Regions from separate parts of the Pseudomonas sp. HK3 genome, predicted to be linked through region 1. Evidence: predicted binding sites of a transcription regulator. Region 1 holds the regulator's gene; the other holds the start of a gene.
The links. The regulator FliA, encoded in region 1, starts transcription of late flagellar genes. The targets are predictions, from matches to a motif close to CTAAAGTTTNNNNNNNNNNNGCCGNTAA.
Positions count from the first base shown of each region.

Region 2: a site for FliA is predicted at 2,303-2,330, ahead of ACU6U9_RS04950 (methyl-accepting chemotaxis protein). Genes of this name have one in related genera too.

Region 1 is NZ_JBREXD010000002.1:485,297-490,360, reverse strand. Features, by position in the region: gene flhF (flagellar biosynthesis protein FlhF) at 1-1,137, shown strand, start outside; gene ACU6U9_RS13210 (MinD/ParA family protein) at 1,262-2,074, shown strand; gene ACU6U9_RS13205 (RNA polymerase sigma factor FliA) at 2,078-2,827, shown strand; gene cheY (chemotaxis response regulator CheY) at 2,971-3,345, shown strand; gene ACU6U9_RS13195 (protein phosphatase CheZ) at 3,359-4,138, shown strand; gene ACU6U9_RS13190 (chemotaxis protein CheW) at 4,151-5,064, shown strand, end outside.
Region 2 is NZ_JBREXD010000001.1:1,033,554-1,038,617, reverse strand. Features, by position in the region: gene glpK (glycerol kinase GlpK) at 337-1,815, opposite strand; partial or broken gene ACU6U9_RS04955 (PAS domain-containing protein) at 1,948-2,277, shown strand; gene ACU6U9_RS04950 (methyl-accepting chemotaxis protein) at 2,467-3,495, shown strand; gene ACU6U9_RS04945 (glycine cleavage system protein R) at 3,630-4,142, shown strand; gene ACU6U9_RS04940 (ATP-NAD kinase family protein) at 4,252-5,064, opposite strand, start outside.

The sequences.
Region 1 (5,064 bases):
AAAGAACAAAATCCAGAAGTTAAACCTAGAAGTAAGCCCGCGTCAGTCAAGGTCAATAGTAAAGCGGATTTACAGCATTCATTGCAACAAATTAAACAGCAGCGCCAAGATCCTAATTATGCATACCAACCACCAGAGCCTGAGATTAATCACCATCAACCGGTTGAACAAATTAGGTCAACTAAGTCACAACACAATCAACAAATTTTGAATGATGTCCGCAATGAATTAAATGATCTTAAAGATTTATTAGTTAATAGCTCAAGTTCAACTGCGACTCAGCAAAACAATAATTTTGTATGGAAAAAATTTAGCCCAGCCAATGCATTGCAAGCCAAACTTTGGCAACGCCTTGAACAAATGGGTTTTGATGATTGGATTATTTATCAACTGCTGCGCAAAGTACAAAGTCATGATGATGAAAAACTAGCATGGCAAGCCAGCCTACATGACTTGGCGCAACACCTTAATATCAGCCCGAGTGATCGTTTAAAACGCGGTGGCGTATTTGCGTTAGTTGGCCCAACGGGTGCGGGCAAAACGACCACCATTGCCAAAATGGCGGTGCGTTATACCTTAGAGCATGAAGGCGCAAAAGTGGGATTAATCACCATGGATAACTATCGCTTGGCGGCTCACGATCAACTGCGCACGTTAGGCCAAATTTTAGGTGTTCCTGTACAAGTGGCCGATCAAGACCATCCACTGAGCGGCTGTATTAAAGAGTTAGAACAATGTGATTTAGTGCTCATTGATACAGCGGGCCTTACGCCGGAACACCCAATGTTGAAGTATCAACTAGATCAACTCGCCCAATTGAAAACACCCGTGCATACCTTATTAGCCATGCCGGCCACCAGTAACTGTCGCGTGCTGCGTAAGGTTTATCATAGCTATAAAGCCGCAAAATTAAGTGGGTGTGTATTAACAAAAGTAGATGAAGCCAGCAGCTTAGGGGACGTCATCACCGTGCTACTTGAGTGTAAATTGAATTTAGCCTATAGCACGAACGGGCAGCGGATTCCGGATGATTTTGACCCTGCTAATGCTAAAGCCCTTGTCAAAGAAGTGGTAAGAAGGGCCCAGCAGGAGCAACAAGTAGCGGTACAGCAAAACATAGCCGCAGGTGCTTGGTAGCGGTTATCAGCCAGCTATGGCTAGAACAGGAGGCGTGATTTATGGGGGATTATGTATTTATGATGATGGGAACTACGGCGATTTGCTCTAATTGCACTAAGCTCTTATATAAGGGGAGTGTTTAATGCATCCAGTTCAAGTAATAGCGGTCACGGGTGGTAAAGGTGGCGTCGGCAAAAGTAACGTGTCAGTTAACCTCAGCATTGCATTGGCTGAAATGGGCCGTCGTGTTGTTTTATTAGATGCGGACTTGGGTCTTGCCAATATTGACGTGCTACTGGGTTTGACGGCGAAAAATAATATCAGCAATGTTTTAAGCGGTGAAATCAGTTTACGAGATGTATTAGTGACTGGCCCCGCCGGTATTCGCATTATTCCCTCTGCGTCAGGCACGCAAGAAATGGCTCAACTTGACCCAAGAGAGCATGCTGGGTTAATTCGTGCATTTAGCTCGATAGCTGATCAATTAGACGTATTAATCATTGATACCGCGGCAGGCATTGGTGATGGCGTGGTGAGTTTTGTTAAAGCTGCGCAAGAAGCCATGATTGTGGTTACAGACGAGCCCACCAGTATTACGGATGCCTATGCGTTAATTAAATTACTGAATCGCGATCACGGCTTATTCCGTTTTCGCGTGTTGGCTAACATGGTCAAAACCTCACAAGACGGTCATAACCTGTTTGCTAAGTTAACCAAAGTAACCGATCGTTTTTTAGATGTGGCTTTACAGTATGTTGGCTGCATTCCATTTGACGATAGCGTGAAGCGCTCGGTGCAAAGGCAGCGCGCCGTTGTAGAAGCGTATCCTAGAGCGAAAGCCTCATTGGCGTATAAATCTTTAGCGAAAAAGGTCGACTCTTGGCCATTGCCCACCAGTGCGCGGGGTAATTTAGAATTTTTTGTGGAGAATTTAGTATCAACAGCTCGTGGATGATTTATGGCCGTAGCAAGTGGTTTCGCCATGTACACAGGTGAGCAAAATCCTAACTATAACCAGCTTATTGAAGAGTACGCCTCTTTAGTGAAACGCATTGGCCATCATTTAAAAGGGCGTTTGCCCCCGTCAGTGCAACTGGATGACTTAATACAGTCAGGCATGATTGGCTTGATCGAAGCTGCTCGTAAATATGAACCCAGCAAAGGTGCGAGCTTTGAAACCTATGCGGGTATTCGTATTCGTGGTGCCATGCTGGATGAAATTCGCAAAGGGGATTGGGCACCACGCTCAGTCCATCGTAATAGCCGCAAAATTGCGGAAGCCATTCGATTTGTCGAATCCCAGACGGGTCGTGACGCACAAGATCACGAAGTGGCTGAAGCACTCGAGATGACCTTAGATGAATACCATCAACATTTACAGGATGGTATGGGCTCGCGCTTATTTAGCTTTGAGGAGTTACTGAGCCAACCGGGTGAACGTGAAGGTGATCTCATCAGTCATGATGAATCAGGGCCCCTTGAGGGGCTCCAGTCACAGCATTTTCAACAGCACCTTGCTCGTGCGATCGAAAAATTACCCGAACGAGAGCAATTGGTACTTGCCCTTTATTATGATGAAGAGCTAAACCTAAAAGAGATTGGTGCTGTGCTGGACGTGAGTGAATCACGCGTCAGTCAGATTCACAGCCAAGCAGCGTTGCGTTTAAGAGCCCGTTTATCAGAATGGGCAGAGCAGCAAGCAAAATAAATACGGGATATTGAGAGTGGGTCATATTCGCCTAGTCTTATATTTAACATCAACCTGCTGGATAACTTGATAACACTGGCTAGACTAAAAATAGGTAATAGAGTCTTTGGCCAGGGCGCTGGGAGGTAGCTTTGGATAAAAATATGAAAATACTCGTTGTGGACGATTTCTCCACCATGAGACGCATCATCAAAAATCTGTTGAGAGATTTGGGCTTTACCAACACTCAAGAAGCAGACGACGGTAATACGGCCTTGCCCATGTTACAAAGTGGCGACTTTGATTTCTTAGTCACCGATTGGAACATGCCCGGCATGACGGGTATTGAACTGTTAAAGCATGTGCGTGAAGACGAGCGCTTGAAAAAGTTACCCGTATTAATGGTAACCGCAGAAGCTAAACGTGACCAAATTGTGGCGGCGGCTCAAGCTGGGGTAAATGGCTATGTTATTAAACCATTCACTGCAGCCGTGCTTAAGGAAAAGATTGAAAAAATCTTTGAGCGCGTTGATGGCTGACTAGGGAATTGTCATGGCAGATGCAGATATTAAAAACTCAAATAATGAGTTTGCAAAGCTGTTTTCTGAAAAAGCCAATGAGTTAATGGGTCGGCTAGAGAATAATGATCTGGCAGGTGCAGTTGGTTTAATTCAGGATTTGCAACAAGTAAGGGACGAAAATCTCTATCAAGAGATTGGCCAACTTACTCGGGCGCTACATGAATCGATCAAAAACTTTAAACTTGATGGTGATTCAAAAGGCGCAGGATCTGAAATAGATGGTGCGCATGAAGGTCTGCAGTATGTCGTCGAAATGACGGCAAAAGCTGCGAACAAAACTATGGATAAAGTTGATGAAAGCATGCCGCTTTCTGAAGCTATAGCCAGTGAAGCTTCCGAGATACACCAAGAATGGAACCGCTTCTTGAATAAAGATTTAAGTGCTGATGAGTTTCGTGAACTAACAAAACGCATTAACACCTTTTTAGAAAATACCGACAAAAATACTCGGAAATTAAACGGCAATTTAAGTGACATTCTACTTGCCCAAGATTTTCAAGATTTAACCGGTCAAGTGATTCAACGCATTACGACTATGGTGACAGACGTTGAAGCACGTTTAGTGAATTTGGTGGCCATGGCAGGTCATGTGGATCAAATGACGGGAATTAAACACAGTGTTGTTGATACCCCTGATGAAATAGATGATCCAAATAAAGGGGTCGGACCTCAGTTAAATGCTGAAGATAACGAAGACGTGGCATCAGATCAGGATGACGTAGATGACTTATTATCCAGTCTTGGTTTTTAAAGGAGTAAACGGATGAGTTTGGACGCTGATGAAGAAATCCTCCAGGACTTCCTTGTTGAAGCAGGTGAGATTCTAGAGTTGTTATCTGAGCAACTAGTCGACTTAGAAAATCGTCCAGATGATCACGATTTACTTAATTCTATTTTCCGTGGCTTTCATACGGTTAAAGGGGGCGCGGGTTTTTTACAACTTGATGCTTTAGTTGCATGTTGTCATGTGGCCGAAAATGTATTCGATATATTGCGAAATGGACAACGTACTGTCACGTCAGACTTGATGGATGTTGTATTAAAAGCGCTTGATACCGTTAATGAAATGTTTGACTCAGTGCGTGCCGGTGAAATGCCGCAACCCGCTGACCCTGCGCTTATTGCTGATTTATCACGATATTCTAAACCGGAATCGGCAGAAGCACCTGCCGCGCCAGTGGTAGAAGAGTCTGCGCCTGAAGCGCCTAAACCAGCAGAGCCAGCTGCATCAGGTGAAACGGCAGATGACGGTGATATAACCGATGAAGAATTTGAAAATTTATTAGATTCTCTCGAGGCGCCAAAAGACGGAGCGGCAAAAGACGCAGCGCCTAAAGCGACGGTTCCTGATCCAGTCACTGATGATTCTGGCGATGAAATTACGTCTGATGAATTTGATGCCTTACTTGATAAATTACATGGGCCAGGTAAAGGGCCGACAATAGACGCAGGCGCTGAGCCAGCTAAACCTGCCGCACCTGAGCCCGTTGCTGAAAGCGGTGACAGTGACGCCTCTATCTCAGAATCTGAATTCGAAGACTTGCTGGACAAATTACATGGCAAAGGCAAAGGCCCAACCATAACGGATGGCGAGTCTGCGGCTCCCGCCGCTGCGGCGCAAACACCAAAACCAGCTGCGCCGCCTGAAAAACCGGCAGCGACACCAACACCAACTGC
Region 2 (5,064 bases), on a different contig from region 1:
ACATCGGTATATCTAATGACCCGTAACCATTAGTAAATTTATAATCATACAGCTAAGCGTTTCTTTTGAGCTGGTTTTGAAACACCGCACACTTTTGAGGCACCAAAAGCCGTATTAGATGCCGCACTAAAAACGGCAAACATTATCGATAATGGTTTATACGGTGTCGATGTTAAAGAAATAAACGGCAAAGGAAATGCACTAGAAGTTAATGATAATAAAAACTTAGATCACAAAGTGAAAGATAATTTAAACGCGCTAGTCGATTCGAAATACAATTTATTATTCAAGGCCCGTCGAATCATTCACGGGCCTTAACGTTTTAGTGCAATCTTTTTATTCGCTGGTACGCACTCTAGAGACTGTATCGAGCCAACCGCTATACAGTTTATCTCGCTCATCATCGGCCATGACTGGCTCGAACTGAGTTTGCTCCTGCCAAAGATGACACACTTCCTCAATACTGCTAAAGACACCGCTGCTTAAACCAGCTAAAAACGCGGCACCCAAGGCAGTTGTTTCTGTAATGACAGGACGCTCGATGGGCAAATCCAGAATATCGGATAAAAATTGCACCACCCAATCATTCACTACCATGCCGCCATCGACTCTTAAGTTAGTTGGCATGGCTTCATCTTTTTTCATGGCCTCTAATAAATCACGAGTTTGATAACACACACTTTGCAGACCTGCGGTCACAATCTCCGCAATACCCGTATCACGGGTTAAACCCATAATTGCACCACGCGCATGTGGGTCCCAATAAGGCGCGCCTAATCCGGTAAACGCAGGGACTAGGTACACTTGGTTATTGGCCCCAACAGATTGTGCCATGTCCAACGTTTCACTGGCATGTTGAATCAACTTTAAGCCGTCACGAATCCATTGAATGGTCGCACCGGCCATAAAAATACTGCCCTCTAAAGCATAATGGGTCACATCACCAATTTGGTACGCAACAGTTGTTAATAAACGATGCTGGCTTTTACGCGGTGTAGCACCGGTATTGAGCATTAAAAAACAGCCGGTTCCATATGTGCTTTTCGCCATACCATCTTTAAAACATGCTTGTCCTATTAGTGCTGCTTGTTGATCACCGGCAATACCGCCCACATGAATGGGCGAGCCGAATATATCGGCACGGGTTTGGCCAAAATCACAACTTGAAGCATGAATGGTGGGCAGCATGGATTTTGGGATATCAAAAATAGACAGTAACTCATCATCCCATACTAAATCATGAATATTGCACAGCAACGTGCGTGACGCATTGGTTACATCGGTTTTATGCTCACCCGTTAAACGCCATAAAATAAACGTATCAATGGTGCCAAATGCCAGCTCACCTTTTTGCGCCCGATTTAGCGCACCATCCACGTTATCTAAAATCCATTTGATTTTGGTCGCTGAAAAATACGGATCCAATAACAAACCGGTTTTATCATTAATTTTGTCTTCTAGGCCTTCATGTTTTAACTGCGAGCATAAATCGGCTGTGCGTCTGTCCTGCCATACGATAGCGGGATAAATCGGTTCACCACTTTGCTTGTCCCACACCACGGTGGTTTCACGCTGATTGGTAATGCCGATACTGGCAATATCCGCGGCCATTAAATTCGCTTTGGCTAAAGCGCCTTTGCAAACAGATAGCACCGATTCAATAATATCTTCTGGGTTATGCTCAACCCAACCAGACTGAGGAAAATGCTGAGGGAACTCTTCCTGTACTTGGACGACTATTTTGCCTTTTGCATCAAATACAATGGCGCGGGAACTGGTGGTACCTTGATCAATAGCGAGAATAAACTGACTCATGGAAATGCCTAATATTATTATTATGGACAAATTAGGCTGCCATTATGCCTGACAATTTTACATTTCACTTTAGCAATTTTAAGCTAATCTTAAAATCAGAAGCCATAACGGATTAAGCTTAGTGAATTCCCTATGAAAAAAAATCTGCCCATTACAAATAATGAACGAGTAGTCGAGAGCCGCGAGCGCATCATATCGTCTACTAATTTAAAGGGGCAAATTGAACATGTTAATCAAGATTTTCTTAATGTCAGTGGATTTACAGAAGAAGAATTAGTCAAATCTAGCCATAACATTGTACGCCACCCAGATATGCCAGGCGCCGCCTTCAAGCAAGCATGGGACTACCTCAAAAAAGGCAGGCAATGGAAAGGCATTGTCAAAAACCGTTGTAAAAATGGTGACTATTACTGGGTGGACGCCTTCATTACCCCAGTGAAAGAAAACGGTGAAATCGTTGGCTATGAATCGGTTCGTTACAAGCCAACCAAAGAATCAGTAGAGCGGGCCGAAAAAGTCTACAGTCGTTTAAACAAAGGGAAGTCCGCCCTTCCTTCTAAAGACAAAATACGTAGTCTACCGTTAGCCCAAGTTTTCAGTGTGTTATTAGGCTTAACAGCCATTGCCATCACTCACTTTTTCTCCCCTCTCATGGCATTGATTCCAGTGGCCGCTTTAGCGTTTGTGCAAGGCAAAGCCTTACGCAATCTAAAAAAAGTGCTTAAAAAAGCACGCACCATTACACGCGATCCGTTAGCGGCCTACATCTATACAGGACGCAACGATGATGTGGGCGAAATACTCATGGCATTTGATCATATGCAGAGCCAACTTGTGACGCTAAGAGAGCGAATCCAAGACACCTGCAGCCCGATTCAAGAAGCCAGTAATATCAGCCACAATGCAGCTCAAAGCAGCCTAATCAAACTCACCGAGCAACTTGATGCCGCCACGATGTTCGCCGCTGCCTTTCAAGAAGTCACCACTCAATTTGATTCAATATCAGACTCCGTTACCGAAACCGCCGAGCAAACAGAAAAAGCCAAGAGCGATACTCACACCAGCGAACGCCAAATGCAAAAAGCCAAAAGCACACTGGAAACAATGGTGCATACGATTAATGAAGCCAGCGGTAATGTGCAAAACTTAGCAGAACACTCAGAATCTATTCACAGTTTTCTTGAGGTGATTCAGGCCATTGCCGAACAAACCAATTTGCTCGCATTAAACGCCGCTATTGAAGCGGCACGCGCCGGTGAACAAGGTCGTGGGTTTGCCGTTGTAGCCGACGAAGTACGAACATTAGCAAACAGAACATCAGAATCTACAGAAGAAATTCGACGCATTGTTGATCAATTACGTCATGGCGCACAAGGCGCTACAGAGGTCATGGATAAATCCCGAGAACAAGCCGCTGACAATGCTGACCAAATTCAAAAAACCTACTCCACCCTTGAAGAGGTGCGTAATAGTGTTGAGCACATCAATCAACAAATGAACACGATTAGTCAAGCCGTTAAAGAGCAGCGCTTAGGGTCTGAAGAAATCAGCAAACACATGGAGATCATCAGCCAAAGCGCACAAGACAATACGAAAAGCGCTAAAAGCTCAAAAGCGGCCGCAAACAAAGTAACCAAATTAGTGGATGAACAGTTCAATATTATCGAGCGCTTTCGCTAATTGGCTTAAGAACAGGCCGCTTCTTACTGCTAAATAACAAGCGCTTTCATAGGGCTTGCAGAGCACTGGCTTTCATCAAATCAATCCCTAAGATATAGTGTGGTTATCGCCAAATTAAAATAAGAGGTAGCCCAGTGTCTTCATTTTTTATTATCAGCATCATGACCAACGATCGCCCAGGTATTATTGATACCCTGTCAGGCATCATTAAAGACAACCAGGGTAACTGGCTAGAAAGCCGCATGACACAACTCGCCGGCAAATTTGCGGGTATCGTAAAAGTACAAATCACCGAACAAAACGTCGCAGGTTTAGAACGTGCATTAAATGCATTAAAGCAATCTGGCTGGATCATCAATACTGAATATTCAAATGATAAAGCACAAGATAGCCAAGCCAACGCAAAACTCAGTATTATTGGTAACGACCGCCCTGGCATCGTAAAAGATGTGGCTCAAGTATTATCCGCGCTTGCCGTGAACGTTTTAGAATTAAACACCCAATTTGAAAGTGCTGCCATGAGTGCAGAGCCACTGTTCAAAACCAAAGCACGTGTGCATATTCCTGAATCCGTTGATTTTGATGACGTACGTGATGTACTTGAAAAACTCAGCAACGAGTTAATGGTTGAAATAGCCAAGGTCTAATAAAGACCTAACAAACGACCAGCTCAATATAAAAAGGAAGGCGATGCCTTCCTTTTTTTGTGCCCGTTTTAACTATTCTTTTGTTTAACGCTTATCTGCCATTATGAATTTATTGTATTGGGTACAGCACAATATCTTGATAACCCGTTACCACTTCAATATGCCCTGCTAATGATGTATCTAGCGCCACATCTGAGGTATCGGCAATCAGTGGGCGCCCTTCTAATTGTGATAATTTGGTTTTAGTCGATAAAATAATTAAATTTTCTCGCCCTATTTTTCTAATCACTTCACTGCTGAGCTGTTGATTACCTCGACCAAATACATGACCTTGACCACCAATCACACTCACCATGATGCGCGCATCGGGGTGCTGTTCAAGTAATGCTAAAATTTGCTGTTCATTCACATCACCAGCAATCACTTCTTCGTTTAGCATGGCATCAACGCCTAACAGCGTATTAGGCTGATGCAGATAATTCATAAAGTGCTGTGTGGTTTTGCCTGAACCGACCAAATAGAGCACGTCTGGTTCAAGTTCTTGAGCAAGGTAAGCCGCTAAATCATCTAATACTAATTCTTCTTGTTCAATGCCGCCCTGCTTAACCGATTGAACATATTGCCCTGCTTGAGGCACCATCATTTCGCCATACAGTTTCGCTTTTACCTGATTATTACGAAATGCATCTTCGTCAATATCTCGCACATCTTGCGACTTCAAATCCACCAGCTGACCTGTGACCAACAACCGAATCACTTCACCAGAAGCACGTGGGGTAATGCCATACACACCACTGTGTATTTTCACACCAGCAGGAATACCCAACACAGGGCAGGCATCTTCGATCACTTCACATACATCGCGGGCGGTGCCATCACCACCAGCAAACACAATTAGGTCCATGCCCAGCTCTTTAAGTGC